3 regions of the Streptomyces sp. SID8374 genome follow, and region 1 is predicted to be linked to each of the others. Evidence: riboswitches for the same ligand, from Rfam matches in the RefSeq annotation. Region 1 holds a riboswitch; each other region holds the start of a gene.
What was found. A riboswitch is a leader RNA that binds a small molecule or an ion and turns the genes downstream of it on or off. The one in region 1 is predicted to bind thiamine pyrophosphate.
Positions count from the first base shown of each region.

Region 1 (4,388 bases):
CAAGGCCAAGGAAGCCCTCGACAAGCTCGTCAAGGACAAGGAGTCCGGCGAGGACGAGGTGCGCCGCGCCGAGAAGGAGCTCGACGACACCACCGCGAAGTACGTCGCGCAGGTGGACGAGCTGCTCAAGCACAAGGAAGCCGAGCTGCTCGAAGTCTGATGAACGACTCTTCCTGGGGCGCACCGCAGGGAGCCGGTTACCGGGGTGCCCCCGAGATGGGGGTCGCCTCGGCGGGTCCCGCCTACGATGTGCGGGAAGCCCAGCAGACTCGGCCCATGCCCAACGTGCCGGACGTTCCCGACGCAGGTAGAGACGCAGCCAGCCGCGACGGCCGGGACGGGGACGCCGCGCACGTCAGCGGCCCCCTGTTCCGTGACGAGATGCCGCAGGAGCCCATGTCCACCCCGCTGCCGTCCCCGCCGCAGAAGAAGCGTGCGGGGCGTGATCTGCGCGCCGCCATAGGGGTCGGTGTGGGGCTCGGTGCCGTCATCGTCACCTCGCTGTTCATCGTGAAGGCCGTCTTCGTCGGCGTGATCGCCCTCGCCGTCGTCGTCGGCCTCTGGGAGCTGACCTCCCGCCTCCAGGAGCAGAAGGGCATCAAGGCGCCCCTGATCCCGCTGGCCGTCGGCGGCGCCGCGATGGTCGTCGCCGGCTACGCGCGCGGCGCGGAGGGGGCCTGGGTCGCCATGGCCCTGACCGCCCTGGCGGTGCTGGTCTGGCGGATGACCGAGCCGCCCGAGGGATACCTCAAGGACGTCACGGCGGGCGTCTTCGCCGCGTTCTACGTCCCGTTCCTGGCCACCTTCGTCGCCATGATGCTCACGGCGGACGACGGGCACTGGCGGGTCCTCGTCTTCCTCGTCCTCACCGTCGTCAGCGACACCGGGGCGTACGCGGTCGGCTGGCGCTTCGGCACCCACAAGCTCGCCCCCCGCATCAGTCCCGGCAAGACCCGCGAGGGCCTGCTCGGTGCCGTCTCCTTCGCCATGGTCGCCGGTGCCCTGTGCATGGAGTTCCTGATCGACGGCGGGGCCTGGTGGCAGGGCCTGCTCCTCGGTCTGGCGGTCGCCGTCAGCGCCACCCTCGGTGACCTGGGCGAGTCCATGATCAAGCGGGACCTCGGGATCAAGGACATGGGAACCCTGCTCCCCGGACACGGCGGCATCATGGACCGGCTGGACTCGCTGCTGCCGACCGCGCCGGTGGTCTGGCTGCTGCTGGTGCTGTTCGTCGGCTCCGGCTGAGCGTCCTTTTCAGGCCGCGCACCACGTCCCACCTGCACGTTCCACGAGTGAGGGTCCGTCGTCCACAGGGCGGCGGGCCCTCACCCGTCTGTCTGCGACACTGGATGAACCATGCCTAAGCCCGGAGAACTCACTTTCGTCGCGCCCCGCGGAGCCAAGAAGCCCCCGCGGCACCTCGCCGACCTCACGCCCGCCGAGCGCAAGGAAGCGGTCGCCGCGACCGGCGAGAAGCCGTTCCGCGCCCAGCAGCTTTCGCAGCACTACTTCGCGCGGTACGCGCACGACCCGGAGCAGTGGACCAACATCCCCGCCGGGTCCCGGGAGAAGCTCGCCGAGGCGCTGTTCCCCGACCTGATGTCCGTGGTCCGCCACATCAGCTGTGACGACGACACCACCCGTAAGACGCTGTGGAAGCTGCACGACGGGACGCTCGTCGAGTCCGTCCTGATGCGCTACCCGGAGCGCGTCACGATGTGCATCTCCTCCCAGGCAGGGTGCGGGATGAACTGCCCGTTCTGCGCCACCGGGCAGGCCGGCCTCGACCGCAACCTGTCGACCGCCGAGATCGTGCACCAGATCGTCGACGGCATGCGCGCCCTGCGCGACGGCGAGGTCCCCGGCGGCCCGGCCCGGCTCTCCAACATCGTCTTCATGGGCATGGGCGAGCCGCTCGCCAACTACAACCGTGTCGTCGGCGCGATCCGCCGGCTCACCGACCCCGAGCCCGATGGCCTCGGCCTCTCGCAGCGCGGGATCACCGTCTCCACCGTCGGCCTCGTCCCGGCGATGCTGCGCTTCTCCGACGAGGGCTTCAAGTGCCGCCTCGCCGTCTCGCTGCACGCCCCGGACGACGAGCTGCGCGACACCCTCGTCCCCGTCAACACCCGGTGGAACGTACGCGAGGTGCTGGACGCCGCCTGGGAGTACGCGGAGAAGTCCGGCCGCCGCATCTCCATCGAGTACGCCCTCATCCGGGACATCAACGACCAGGCCTGGCGCGGCGACCTCCTCGGCCGGCTGCTCAAGGGCAAGCGGGTCCACGTCAACCTGATCCCGCTGAACCCGACGCCCGGCTCCAAGTGGACCGCCTCGCGCCCCGAGGACGAGAAGGCGTTCGTCGAGGCCATCGCGGCCCACGGGGTGCCGGTCACCGTCCGGGACACCCGCGGTCAGGAGATCGACGGGGCCTGCGGGCAGCTGGCGGCCTCCGAGCGCTGAGGGGCCGGTGACCTTGGCCGACCGGCCGAAATCCGCCGGTGTAGCCTGGGCGCGAAATCAACTTCATATTCCGACAGGGGAGCGCCACAGCGCTGAGAGTGCGGCACCAAGGACAGGTTGGCCGCAGACCCTCTGAACCTCGCCCGGGTCATTCCGGGTAGGAAGTTCGGACCTTACTCAAGCTGTTGCGCCCTGCCCGCTTCCGGTACGTCCCGGTGGCGGGCGGGGCCGCGTCTCTTCCTGGTCACCTCCAGGAGGAATCACATGAGCACCACCAAGAAGTACGCCTCGACCGCGCTCGCCGCGGCGCTCGGCGTCACCGTTCTCGCGGGCTGCGGCGGCTCCGACGACACCTCGGCCAGATCCGGTGCGTCCAAGGGCAGCGGCTCCAAGACCGTCACCCTGGTCACCCACGACTCCTTCAACGCCTCGGAAGACGTGCTGAAGCAGTTCACCAAGGAGAGCGGCTACACCGTCCAGCTGCTCAAGAGCGGCGACGCCGGTGCCGCGCTCAACCAGGAGATCCTCACCAAGGGCTCCCCGCGCGGCGACGTCTTCTTCGGCGTCGACAACACCCTGCTCTCCCGCGCCCTCGACAACGGCCTCTTCACCGCGTACGAGGCCAAGGGCCTGGACCGGGTCCTGGAAGGCACCGAGCAGGACGACAAGCACCGCGTGACGCCCGTCGACACCGGTGACATCTGCGTCAACTACGACAAGAAGTTCTTCGCCGACAAGAAGCTCGCGCCGCCGCGGACCTTCGAGGACCTGCTGAAGCCCGCGTACAAGAACCTCCTCGTCACCGAGAACGCGGCCACCTCCTCGCCCGGCCTCGGCTTCCTCCTCGGCACCATCGCCTCCCGGGGCGAGGACGGCTACCAGGACTACTGGAAGAGGCTGAAGGCCAACGGCGTCAAGGTCGTCGACGGCTGGGAGCAGGCCTACAACGAGGAGTTCTCGGGCTCCGCGGGCGGCAGGAAGGCCAAGGCGGACCGGCCGCTCGTCGTCAGCTACGCCTCCAGCCCGCCCGTCGAGGTCCTCTACGCCGACCCGCAGCCCAAGGAGGCCCCCACCGGCGTCTCCACCGGCACCTGCTTCCGGCAGACCGAGTACGCCGGGCTGCTGAAGGGCGCGAAGAACGAGGCGGGCGGCAAGGCGCTGCTGGACTTCCTGATCAGCAAGACGTTCCAGGAGGACGTGCCGCTGAACATGTTCGTGAACCCGGTCGTGAAGGACGCGAAGCTGCCGGAGATCTTCACGGAGTTCGGCGAGAAGGTCGACAAGCCGGCCACGGTGGCCCCGGAGAAGATCGCCGCCAACCGTGAGCAGTGGGTCCAGTCGTGGCACTCGCTCGTCGTGAAGTAGCCGGTACCGCCGACGGAGGTGGGCGGCGCGGAGCGGCGGTGCGGCTCGGCCTGATGGCCGTGCCCGTCGCGTTCTTCGCCGTCTTCTTCGCCTACCCCGTCTCCGCGATCGTCGGACGCGGGCTGAAGACGGACGGCGTCTGGCAGTTCGGGCGGATCGGCGACGTACTGTCCCGCCCGGACATCCTCGACGTCCTCTGGTTCACCACCTGGCAGGCCCTCGCCTCCACCGCGCTCACCCTGCTGATCGCCCTGCCCGGCGCGTACGTCTTCGCGCGCTTCGACTTCCCCGGGAAGCAGGTGCTGCGGGCGGTCGTCACTGTGCCGTTCGTGCTGCCCACCGTCGTCGTCGGCACCGCGTTCCTGGCGCTGCTCGGGCGCGGCGGCTTCCTCGACGAGCTGTGGGGCGTACGGCTGGACACCACGGTGTGGGCGATCCTGCTCGCCCACGTCTTCTTCAACTACGCGGTGGTCGTCCGGACCGTCGGCGGCCTCTGGTCCCAGCTGGACCCGCGCCAGGAGGAGGCCGCCCGGGTGCTGGGCGCCGGACGGTTCGCCGCC
Region 1 covers NZ_WWGH01000002.1:581,646-586,033, forward strand. The annotation lists gene frr (ribosome recycling factor) at 1-160, shown strand, start outside; gene GTY67_RS26350 (phosphatidate cytidylyltransferase) at 160-1,245, shown strand; gene rlmN (23S rRNA (adenine(2503)-C(2))-methyltransferase RlmN) at 1,357-2,463, shown strand; TPP riboswitch at 2,529-2,645, shown strand; gene GTY67_RS26360 (thiamine ABC transporter substrate-binding protein) at 2,728-3,828, shown strand; gene GTY67_RS26365 (iron ABC transporter permease) at 3,882-4,388, shown strand, end outside.

Region 2 (4,388 bases), on a different contig from region 1:
AACCGCCGTGCTGACGGCGGATGTCCTGGGAGATCTTCATCGAGCAGAACTTCGGCCCGCACATGGAGCAGAAGTGCGCCGTCTTCGCCGGTTCGGCGGGCAGTGTCTCGTCGTGGAACTCCCGGGCCGTATCCGGGTCGAGGGCCAGGTTGAACTGGTCCTCCCAGCGGAACTCGAACCGCGCGTCGGAGAGCGCGTCGTCCCACTCCTGCGCGCCCGGGTGCCCCTTGGCGAGGTCGGCCGCGTGGGCGGCGATCTTGTAGGTGATGACCCCGGTCTTCACGTCGTCCCGGTTGGGCAGCCCCAGGTGCTCCTTGGGCGTGACGTAGCAGAGCATCGCCGTGCCCCACCAGGCGATCATCGCGGCGCCGATGCCCGAGGTGATGTGGTCGTAGGCGGGCGCCACATCCGTGGTCAGCGGGCCGAGCGTGTAGAACGGCGCCTCCTCGCAGATCTCCTGCTGAAGGTCGATGTTCTCCTTGATCTTGTGCATCGGGACGTGCCCGGGGCCCTCGATCATCGTCTGGACGCCGAACCGCTTGGCGATCGTGTTCAGCTCGCCCAGCGTCCGCAACTCGGCGAACTGCGCCTCGTCGTTGGCGTCCGCGATCGAACCGGGGCGCAGCCCGTCACCGAGGGAGTAGGTGACGTCGTACGTCGCGAGGATCTCGCAGAGCTCCTCGAAGTGCTCGTAGAGGAAAGACTCCTTGTGGTGCGCCAGGCACCAGGCCGCCATGATCGACCCGCCGCGCGAGACGATCCCGGTCTTACGACGGGCCGTCAGCGGGACGTACGGCAGGCGCACTCCGGCATGCACCGTCATGTAGTCCACGCCCTGCTCGGCCTGTTCGATGACGGTGTCCTTGTAGATCTCCCAGGTCAGCTCCTCGGCCCGGCCGTCCACCTTCTCCAACGCCTGGTAGAGCGGCACCGTTCCGATCGGCACGGGGGAGTTGCGCAGCACCCACTCGCGGGTGGTGTGGATGTTGCGGCCGGTGGACAGGTCCATGACCGTGTCGGCGCCCCACTTGGTCGCCCAGGTCATCTTGTCGACCTCCTCCTCGATGGAGGAGGTGACCGCCGAGTTGCCGATGTTGGCGTTGACCTTCACCAGGAACCGCTTGCCGATGATCATCGGCTCGATCTCGGGGTGGTTGACGTTGGCCGGCAGCACCGCCCGGCCCGCCGCGATCTCCTCGCGTACGACTTCGGCCTCGACGTTCTCCCGGATCGCGACGTACTCCATCTCCGGGGTGATCTCCCCCCGACGGGCGTACGCGAGCTGGGTGACGGGCCGTCCGTCGCGGCTGCGGCGCGGCTGGCGCGGGCGGCCCGGGAAGACGGCGTCGAGGTTGCGCAGCCCGCCGCGCGGCGAGGTGTGCTTGAGCCCGTCGTCCTCGGGGCGGACCGGGCGGCCCGCGTACTGCTCGGTGTCGCCGCGGGCGATGATCCAGTTCTCCCGCAGGGGCGCGAGGCCCCGGCGGACATCGGTGTCGATGGCGGGATCGGTGTACGGCCCCGACGTGTCGTACAGCGTCACGTCCTTGCCGTTGGTGAGGTGCACCTGTCGGACCGGCACCCGGAGGTCAGGGCGCGAGCCCTGGACGTACCCCTTGTGCCAGCCGATGGACTTCCCGGCCTCGCCGTCCGAAGCGCCGTCCGGCGTTCCGTCGTTCTGTTTCGAGGCAGGCGTGCGTGCGTCCGCTGTGGTCATGAGACCTACTCCCTACGCCGGCATTACCCGGTAACAGGTTCGGCGGTCGGCGCAGCGTGTCCCGTACGGATGTACGGCGGTCAGCGCCCTCTCAGCCCGGTGCTCCGAGCTCCCGCGTGTGCAAAGGTGCCTCCACGCTAGCGTCCTTTCCGGCGAGCTGACCAGAGGGCCCTCCCGTTCTTGCGATGATCGCCCCGTGACCTCCCCCCAAAGCGACCCCGCACCCCAGCCGCCCCAGGGCCACAGCCACGGCCACACGCACAGCCACGGCCCCGCCGCCCCGGTCTCCAAGCACCTGCGCAAGGTCATCGCCGCCGTACTGATCCCGTTCGCCACGGCGGTCGTCGTCGGCCTGATCGCGTTCTGGCCCGGCGGCGTCCCCGACCACGAGCGCACCGGCGTCGGATTCGACCGGCAGACCCAGGACGGCAAGGTCGTCCAGGTCGTCAAGGTCGACTGCGCCGACGTCAACGCCGCACAGGTGCCCCCCACCGGTGACACCTCCACCCCCTCGGGCCGCGAGGCCGTCAACGGGCAGGAGGGGGAGTGCGCGAAGGCGACCGTCGAGGTGACCAGCGGCGACGACAAGGGCCGTAAGTTCGTCGAGGTGGTCCAGCCGGACGCGCCCCGCCAACTGCGCGAGGGCCAGGGCGTGGTGGTGGCGTACGCCCCCGACGCGCCCCGCGACCTCCAGTACAGCGTCACCGATGTGAACCGGCGGATCCCGATGACGCTGCTGGCGGCGATCTTCGCCCTGGCGGTGGTCGCGGTGGGCCGGCTGCGCGGGGTGATGGCGCTGGTGGCGCTGGCCGTCTCGTTCGCCGTACTGACCCTGTTCATCCTGCCGGCGATCCTGCAAGGTTCGAATCCGCTGGTGGTGGCGGTGATCGGGGCCAGCGCCATCATGCTGGCGGCGCTCTACATGTGCCACGGGGTGACGGCCCGTACGTCCGTCGCGGTCATCGGCACGCTGATCTCACTGCTGCTGATCGGGCTGCTCGGCTCGCTCTTCATCGGCTGGGCCGATCTGAGCGGCAACACCGACGACAACACCGGCCTCATCCACGGCCTCTACCCGGACATCGACATGAGCGGTCTGCTGCTGGCCGGTGTCATCATCGGATCGCTCGGGGTACTCGACGATGTGACGGTCACCCAGACCTCCGCCGTCTGGGAACTGCACCAGGCGGACCCGCAGATGGGTTGGCGCGGGCTGTACCGGGCAGGTATTCGCATCGGACGGGACCACATCGCCTCCGTCGTGAACACCCTGGTGCTGGCGTACGCGGGCGCGGCGCTGCCCCTGCTGCTGCTCTTCTCCATCGCCCAGAGCAGCGTGGGCACGGTGGCCAACAGCGAGCTGGTCGCCGAGGAGATCGTCCGGACGCTGGTCGGTTCGATCGGTCTGGTCGCCTCGGTGCCGGTGACGACGGTGCTCGCCGCACTGGTGGTCTCCGCGGACCGCCAGGGCGCCGGAACCTCATCGTCCACGGCCGCCGCCCCCGCACGGACCGGCAGGGGTCGCCGCCGTAAGGCGTGAGAGGCGCGAGGCGGGGATGTACGGACCGGCTCAGCCCGCGTTCTGCTCCTCGGCGAGGATGCGGCCGAGCGCTTCCTCCAGGTTCCCGTCGAAGTCACCCAGCGTGTGCTCCTGACCGAGGGGCACCAGCTTGTCGGTCCGGTCGAGAAACGCCACCAACGGTGCCGTACCGGCCCGGAACAGCGCGCGGTCCGCGCCGACCTGAAGGCGGATGTGCACATCGCCGAGCCCCTCGGGCTCGGTCGGCCCGATGTGCACATCGCCGTCGCCGCTCGGGCTGTTGAGCCCGTCCAGCAGCAGCTCACGGCCGAATGCCCAGGTCACAGGGGCATCGCCGGGCAGATGGAACGTCATCCGGATGGCATAGGGATCAGCCACCTCGTACCGGAGCTCCACCGGAATACGGAACGAGAGCTCCTCGGAGACGAGGAAGCTCATCATGACCTCTGCTTGAACCGACTCGCGCATCGTTCAACCCCGCAGTAGATGAAACTGGCCAGGAATGATCCCCCATGGCCCTATTGACGCCATCGTGGTGCACGCGATAGCAGATCACAAGGAGTGATTTTTCAGATACTGATAGAGAACACGAACGAACGCAAGAGGCTCGCCACTTCGCCACGTAGCTGTTCGACTGCGGGCAGCAACCGTTCTTCCCGGTCCAGGGGTACGGAAATGGCCATCGCCGCAATGGTGGCACCGGCTGTGACGGGAATGGCGGCGCAGACGGTCCCCAGTGCGTACTCCTGGCGTTCGATGACCGGTTCACCCCGCCGCAATGTTCGGAGCCGCTCCAGAAGTGCCGCGCGATCTCGCACTGAGTAACGAGTAAGGGGCCGTACGGGGTGCCGGTCGAGGTGGTCCTCGCGGTCCTTCTCGTCCAGCTGGCCGAGAAGACACTGCCCGATCGCGTGTGCGTGGCCGGTCTCCCGGAAGGACGCCCACTCGTCGACCGCCGGGGCGTCGGGGGCGTCCGCGACCGCGATGAGCTCGATCTCGCCGTCGCGGTAGACCGCGCAGTACACCGGGACCCCGATGGCGTCCCGCCAGTGCGCGAGGGAGTCGGTGACGGAGGAGTGGCGGTGTCTCGGGGCCCGGGCGGCGGTCAGGTTCTCGGCGGCCGCACCGAAGTGG
Region 2 covers NZ_WWGH01000001.1:3,741,299-3,745,686, forward strand. The annotation lists gene thiC (phosphomethylpyrimidine synthase ThiC) at 1-1,714, opposite strand, end outside; TPP riboswitch at 1,707-1,840, opposite strand; gene GTY67_RS16385 (YibE/F family protein) at 1,911-3,254, shown strand; gene GTY67_RS16390 (SsgA family sporulation/cell division regulator) at 3,285-3,722, opposite strand; gene GTY67_RS16395 (helix-turn-helix domain-containing protein) at 3,824-4,388, opposite strand, start outside.
Region 2: linked by a shared signal. The riboswitch ahead of thiC (phosphomethylpyrimidine synthase ThiC) and the one ahead of GTY67_RS26360 (thiamine ABC transporter substrate-binding protein) in region 1 are both predicted to bind thiamine pyrophosphate.

Region 3 (4,388 bases), on a different contig from region 1:
TCGGTCACAAGGACAAGCGTGCCATCCAGGACCGACAGCCGGTAGCCGGGCCGACCGTACGGGGGTCGGCCCGGGTGGTCACAGGGCCGTGGACTTCAGCGGTACGGCGGGGTCGGCGACCCGGTCGGGGTCGAGGGCGGCCCCGGATTCGATGAGCTTGCGGCCCTGGGCGAGGTCGCGCGGGCGGCCCACCGCGAGGACGGCGACCAGGGCCCCGCCCTTCAGCCAGCACACCGACCAGGTGGCCTCGGCGCCGTCGCCGCGCCAGATCAGGGTGTCGGCGTGGGCGTGGTGGCCTGCGTACTGCACGAAGCGGCCGAACTGCTCGGACCAGAAGTACGGGACGGGGTCGTGGACCGGCAGCGGCGCACCGCTCTCCGCGGCGAGGATCGCGGCGGCGGCGGTGCGCGGGCCCTGGAGGGCGTTGTCCCAGTGGTGGATCAGCAGGCGCTCGCCGTAGCGGGCGGACGGGAAGGAGGCGCAGTCCCCGACGGCGTACACATCGGGCAGGGAGGTGCGCAGGGCGCTGTCGGCGGTGACCGAGCCGTCCGGGCCGCGTTCGATCCCGGAGCCGGCGAGCCAGCCGGTGGCGGGGCGGGCGCCGATGCCGACGACCACGGCCCCGGCGGGCAGCCTCCGGCCGTCCGCGAGGACCACCGCGCCCTCCTCGACGCGCTCCACCCGGGCGTCGGTGAGGAGTTCGGCGCCGCTCTCCGCGTACCAGTCGGCCATCGGGGCGGCGACCTCGGCGGGCAGGGTGCCGGCCAGCGGACGGGCGGCGGCCTCGACGACGGTGACCGTGCACCCGGCGGCGCGGGCGGCGGTGGCGAACTCGGCGCCGATCCACCCCGCCCCGACGACGACCACGTCGTGCTGCCGCTCCAGGACGGGCCGCAGCCGGGCGGCGTCGTCGAGGGTGCGCAGCAGATGGACGCCGGGGACGCCTTCGGTGCCGGGCAGGGCGATGGGCTCGGCACCGGTCGCCAGGACCAGGACGTCGTAGGGGACGGGGCCGTCCGCCGTGTCCAGGACGTGGTCGGCGGCGCGCAGGGCGGTGACGTCCAGGCCGAGGCGCAGCGTGATCTCCAGCGCCTCGAAGTCGATGTCGAAGGCGGAGTCCTCGGCCTTGCCCAGCAGCACCGCCTTGGACAGCGGCGGCCGGTCGTAGGGCTGGTGGGGTTCGGCGCCGATCAGGGTGACGGGGCCGGTGAAGCCGGCTTCCCGCAGGGCGACGGCGGTCTGCACACCCGCCATGCCCGCCCCGACGATCACGACGTTCCGTGTGCGCTGCCGCGCCGCGTGGTGTTCCGTCTGCTCGCTCACGTGTACCAGTCTATTCATCTGACTACGGATCAGATGGTGACTTCCTCCACCACGCTCGTCCCGCTGCCCTCCTGCGACTCCCACGCCCAGCGCTCGTCCAGCCGCACCCGGCCGTCCGGGAGTTCGGTGACGGTGGAGAGGCAGTGTCCGGAAGAGGTCGTTCCGTCCCGCTTGAGCTGGACGTAGCGGAAGTCGAGGGCGTCCCCCTCGCGGGTGCCGACGAGATGGCCGCGGACCACGTCACCGCCCGCGTACTCGGCCCAGACCGTGCCGTCCTGCTCGTGGTACGTGAAGCGGGTACGGGTGCCGACCTGGCCCGGGGCCTGGTCGGCGACGGGTGAGAGGACGAGACCGTCGAGTGAACGGGCCACGGTGGCTGCTCCCTTGACCGTGCTGTGGGCGGGTGGGTCTAGGCTGGTCACGGTAGAACACTCGCGGGAGCCCGGACGCACCGGGCTGAGAGGGAGGCTGGAGCGCCTCCGACCGTACGAACCTGATCCGGGTCATGCCGGCGAAGGGAGGGGCTGGACACCCATGCGCGTCTCGGGGAAGACCTCCGGAATTCCGGGGGGAAGCTCAGGATCCGATGTCCTCGTCATCGGGGGCGGCATCATCGGCCTGGTCACCGCGTGGCGGGCGGCCCAGCGCGGGCTGGGCGTCACCGTGGCCGACCCCGGTCCGGGCGGCGGGGCCGCCCAGGTCGCGGCGGGCATGCTGGCCGCCGTCACCGAACTGCACTACGGCGAGGAGATGCTGCTCGGCCTCAACCTCGCCTCCGCCGCCCGCTATCCGGAGTTCGTCGCGGAGCTGGAGGCGGCGAGCGGCCGGGAAACCGGTTTCCGTACCTGCGGCACGCTGGCCGTCGCGCTGGACTCCGACGACCGGGCGCATCTGCGGGAGCTGCACGCCCTCCAGGAGCGCTCAGGTCTTGAGTCGGTCTGGCTGAGCGGGCGGGAATGCCGCCGCCTGGAGCCGATGCTCGCGCCGGGTGTACGGGGCGGGCTGCGGGTGGACGGTGACCACCAGGTGGATCCGCGCCGGCTCGCGGCGGCGCTGCTGGCCGCGTGCGAGCGGGCGGGGGTGGTGTTCCGCAGGGCTCCCGCCGAGCGGCTCACCGTCGCCGGGGGCCGGGCGGCCGGGGCGGTGCTCGGTGACGGTACGGAGGCCGGGGCCGACCAGGTCGTCCTGGCGGCGGGCAGTCTCAGCGGGCGGCTCGCGGGGGTGCCCGAGGAGGTCCTGCCACCGGTCCGCCCGGTCAAGGGGCAGGTCCTGCGGCTCACCGTGCCCCCGGCGTACGCCCCCTTCCTCAGCCGGACCGTGCGCGCCGTCGTCCGGGGCGGCCACCTCTACCTCGTACCGCGCGAGAACGGCGAGCTGGTCGTCGGCGCCACCAGCGAGGAGATGGGCTGGGACACCACGGTCACCGCCGGCGGGGTCTACGAGCTGCTGCGCGACGCCCACGAACTCGTCCCCGGCATCACCGAGCTGCCGCTCACCGAGACCCGGGCCGGACTGCGCCCCGCATCCCCCGACAACGCCCCGCTGCTCGGCCCGACCGCCCTGCCCGGTCTCCTCCTCGCCACCGGCCACCACCGCAACGGCGTCCTGCTGACGCCCGTCACCGGCGACGCGATGGCCGAAGCGCTGACCACCGGCGAGCTGCCCGAGGTGGCCCGCCCCTTCGCCCCGGGCCGGTTCACGTCCGCCGCCGCCACCCCCGTACTCCAGGAGCAGTCCGCATGACCCCTCAGGTATCCGTCTCGGTCAACGGGGAGCCGCGCACCCTCGACGCGGGCACCGCGCTGGACCGGCTCGTCGCCGCCCTGACCACCGCGCCCTCCGGGGTCGCGGCCGCCGTCAACGAGTGCGTCGTGCCACGCGGCCGGTGGGCCGACACCACGCTCGGCGAGGGCGACCGCATCGAGGTCCTGACCGCCGTCCAGGGAGGCTGACGGTGTCCGACGACGTCTTCACCCTGGGACCCGCCGCCTTCGGCTCCCGGCTGATCATGGGTACCGGCGGGGCGCCGAGCCTGGAGATCCTGGAGCGCGCCCTGATCGCCTCCGGCACCGAGCTGACGACGGTCGCGATGCGCCGCCTCGACCCGACCGTGCAGGGCTCGGTCCTCTCCGTGCTGGAGCGGCTCTCCATCCAGGTGCTGCCGAACACGGCGGGCTGCTTCACGGCCGGTGAGGCGGTGCTGACCGCGCGGCTGGCCCGGGAGGCGCTGGGCACCGACTGGGTCAAGCTGGAGGTGGTGGCCGACGAGCGGACGCTGCTGCCCGACCCGATCGAACTGCTGGACGCGGCGGAGGTCCTGGTCGACGACGGGTTCACCGTGCTGCCGTACACCAACGACGACCCGGTCCTGGCCCGGAAGCTGGAGGACATGGGGTGCGCGGCGATCATGCCGCTCGGCTCCCCCATCGGCTCCGGGCTCGGCATCCGCAACCCGCACAACTTCGAGCTGATCGTGGAGCGGGCCGGGGTGCCGGTGATCCTGGACGCGGGGGCCGGGACCGCGTCGGACGCGGCGCTGGCGATGGAGCTGGGATGCGCGGCGGTGATGCTCGCCTCGGCGGTGACGCGGGCGCAGGAGCCGGAGCTGATGGCGGCGGCGATGCGGCACGCGGTGGACGGCGGGCGGCTGGCGTACCGGGCGGGCCGCATCCCGCGCCGCCACTTCGCCGAGGCGTCCTCGCCGGTGGAGGGGCGGGCGGCGCTGGATCCGGAGCGGCCGGCGTTCTGAGGGTCTCCCGCGCCCCCCACCTGGGACGTGCCCTTGTCACGGATCGGTAAGGGAACGGCCCCGGGAGAGCCCCGGCCCGTCCGGGGTGTCGGTGGCGGCTCGTAGACTCTCGGGGTGGACACGACCCTCCAGGACCCTCTCGTCGGGCAGCTTCTCGACGGCCGGTATCGCATTGAGGCGCGCATCGCCGTCGGCGGGATGGCCACGGTCTACCGGGCCGTGGACACCCGTCTGGACCGGGTGCTCGCCCTCAAGGTGATGCACCCGGCGCTCGCCGTCGACGCCGCCTTCGTGGAGCGGTTCATCCGCGAGGCCA
Region 3 covers NZ_WWGH01000001.1:1,585,492-1,589,879, forward strand. The annotation lists gene GTY67_RS07110 (Rv2175c family DNA-binding protein) at 1-8, opposite strand, end outside; gene GTY67_RS07115 (FAD-dependent oxidoreductase) at 79-1,323, opposite strand; gene GTY67_RS07120 (hypothetical protein) at 1,353-1,694, opposite strand; TPP riboswitch at 1,748-1,860, shown strand; gene thiO (glycine oxidase ThiO) at 1,858-3,066, shown strand; gene thiS (sulfur carrier protein ThiS) at 3,063-3,275, shown strand; gene GTY67_RS07135 (thiazole synthase) at 3,278-4,072, shown strand; gene pknB (Stk1 family PASTA domain-containing Ser/Thr kinase) at 4,187-4,388, shown strand, end outside.
Region 3: linked by a shared signal. The riboswitch ahead of thiO (glycine oxidase ThiO) and the one ahead of GTY67_RS26360 (thiamine ABC transporter substrate-binding protein) in region 1 are both predicted to bind thiamine pyrophosphate.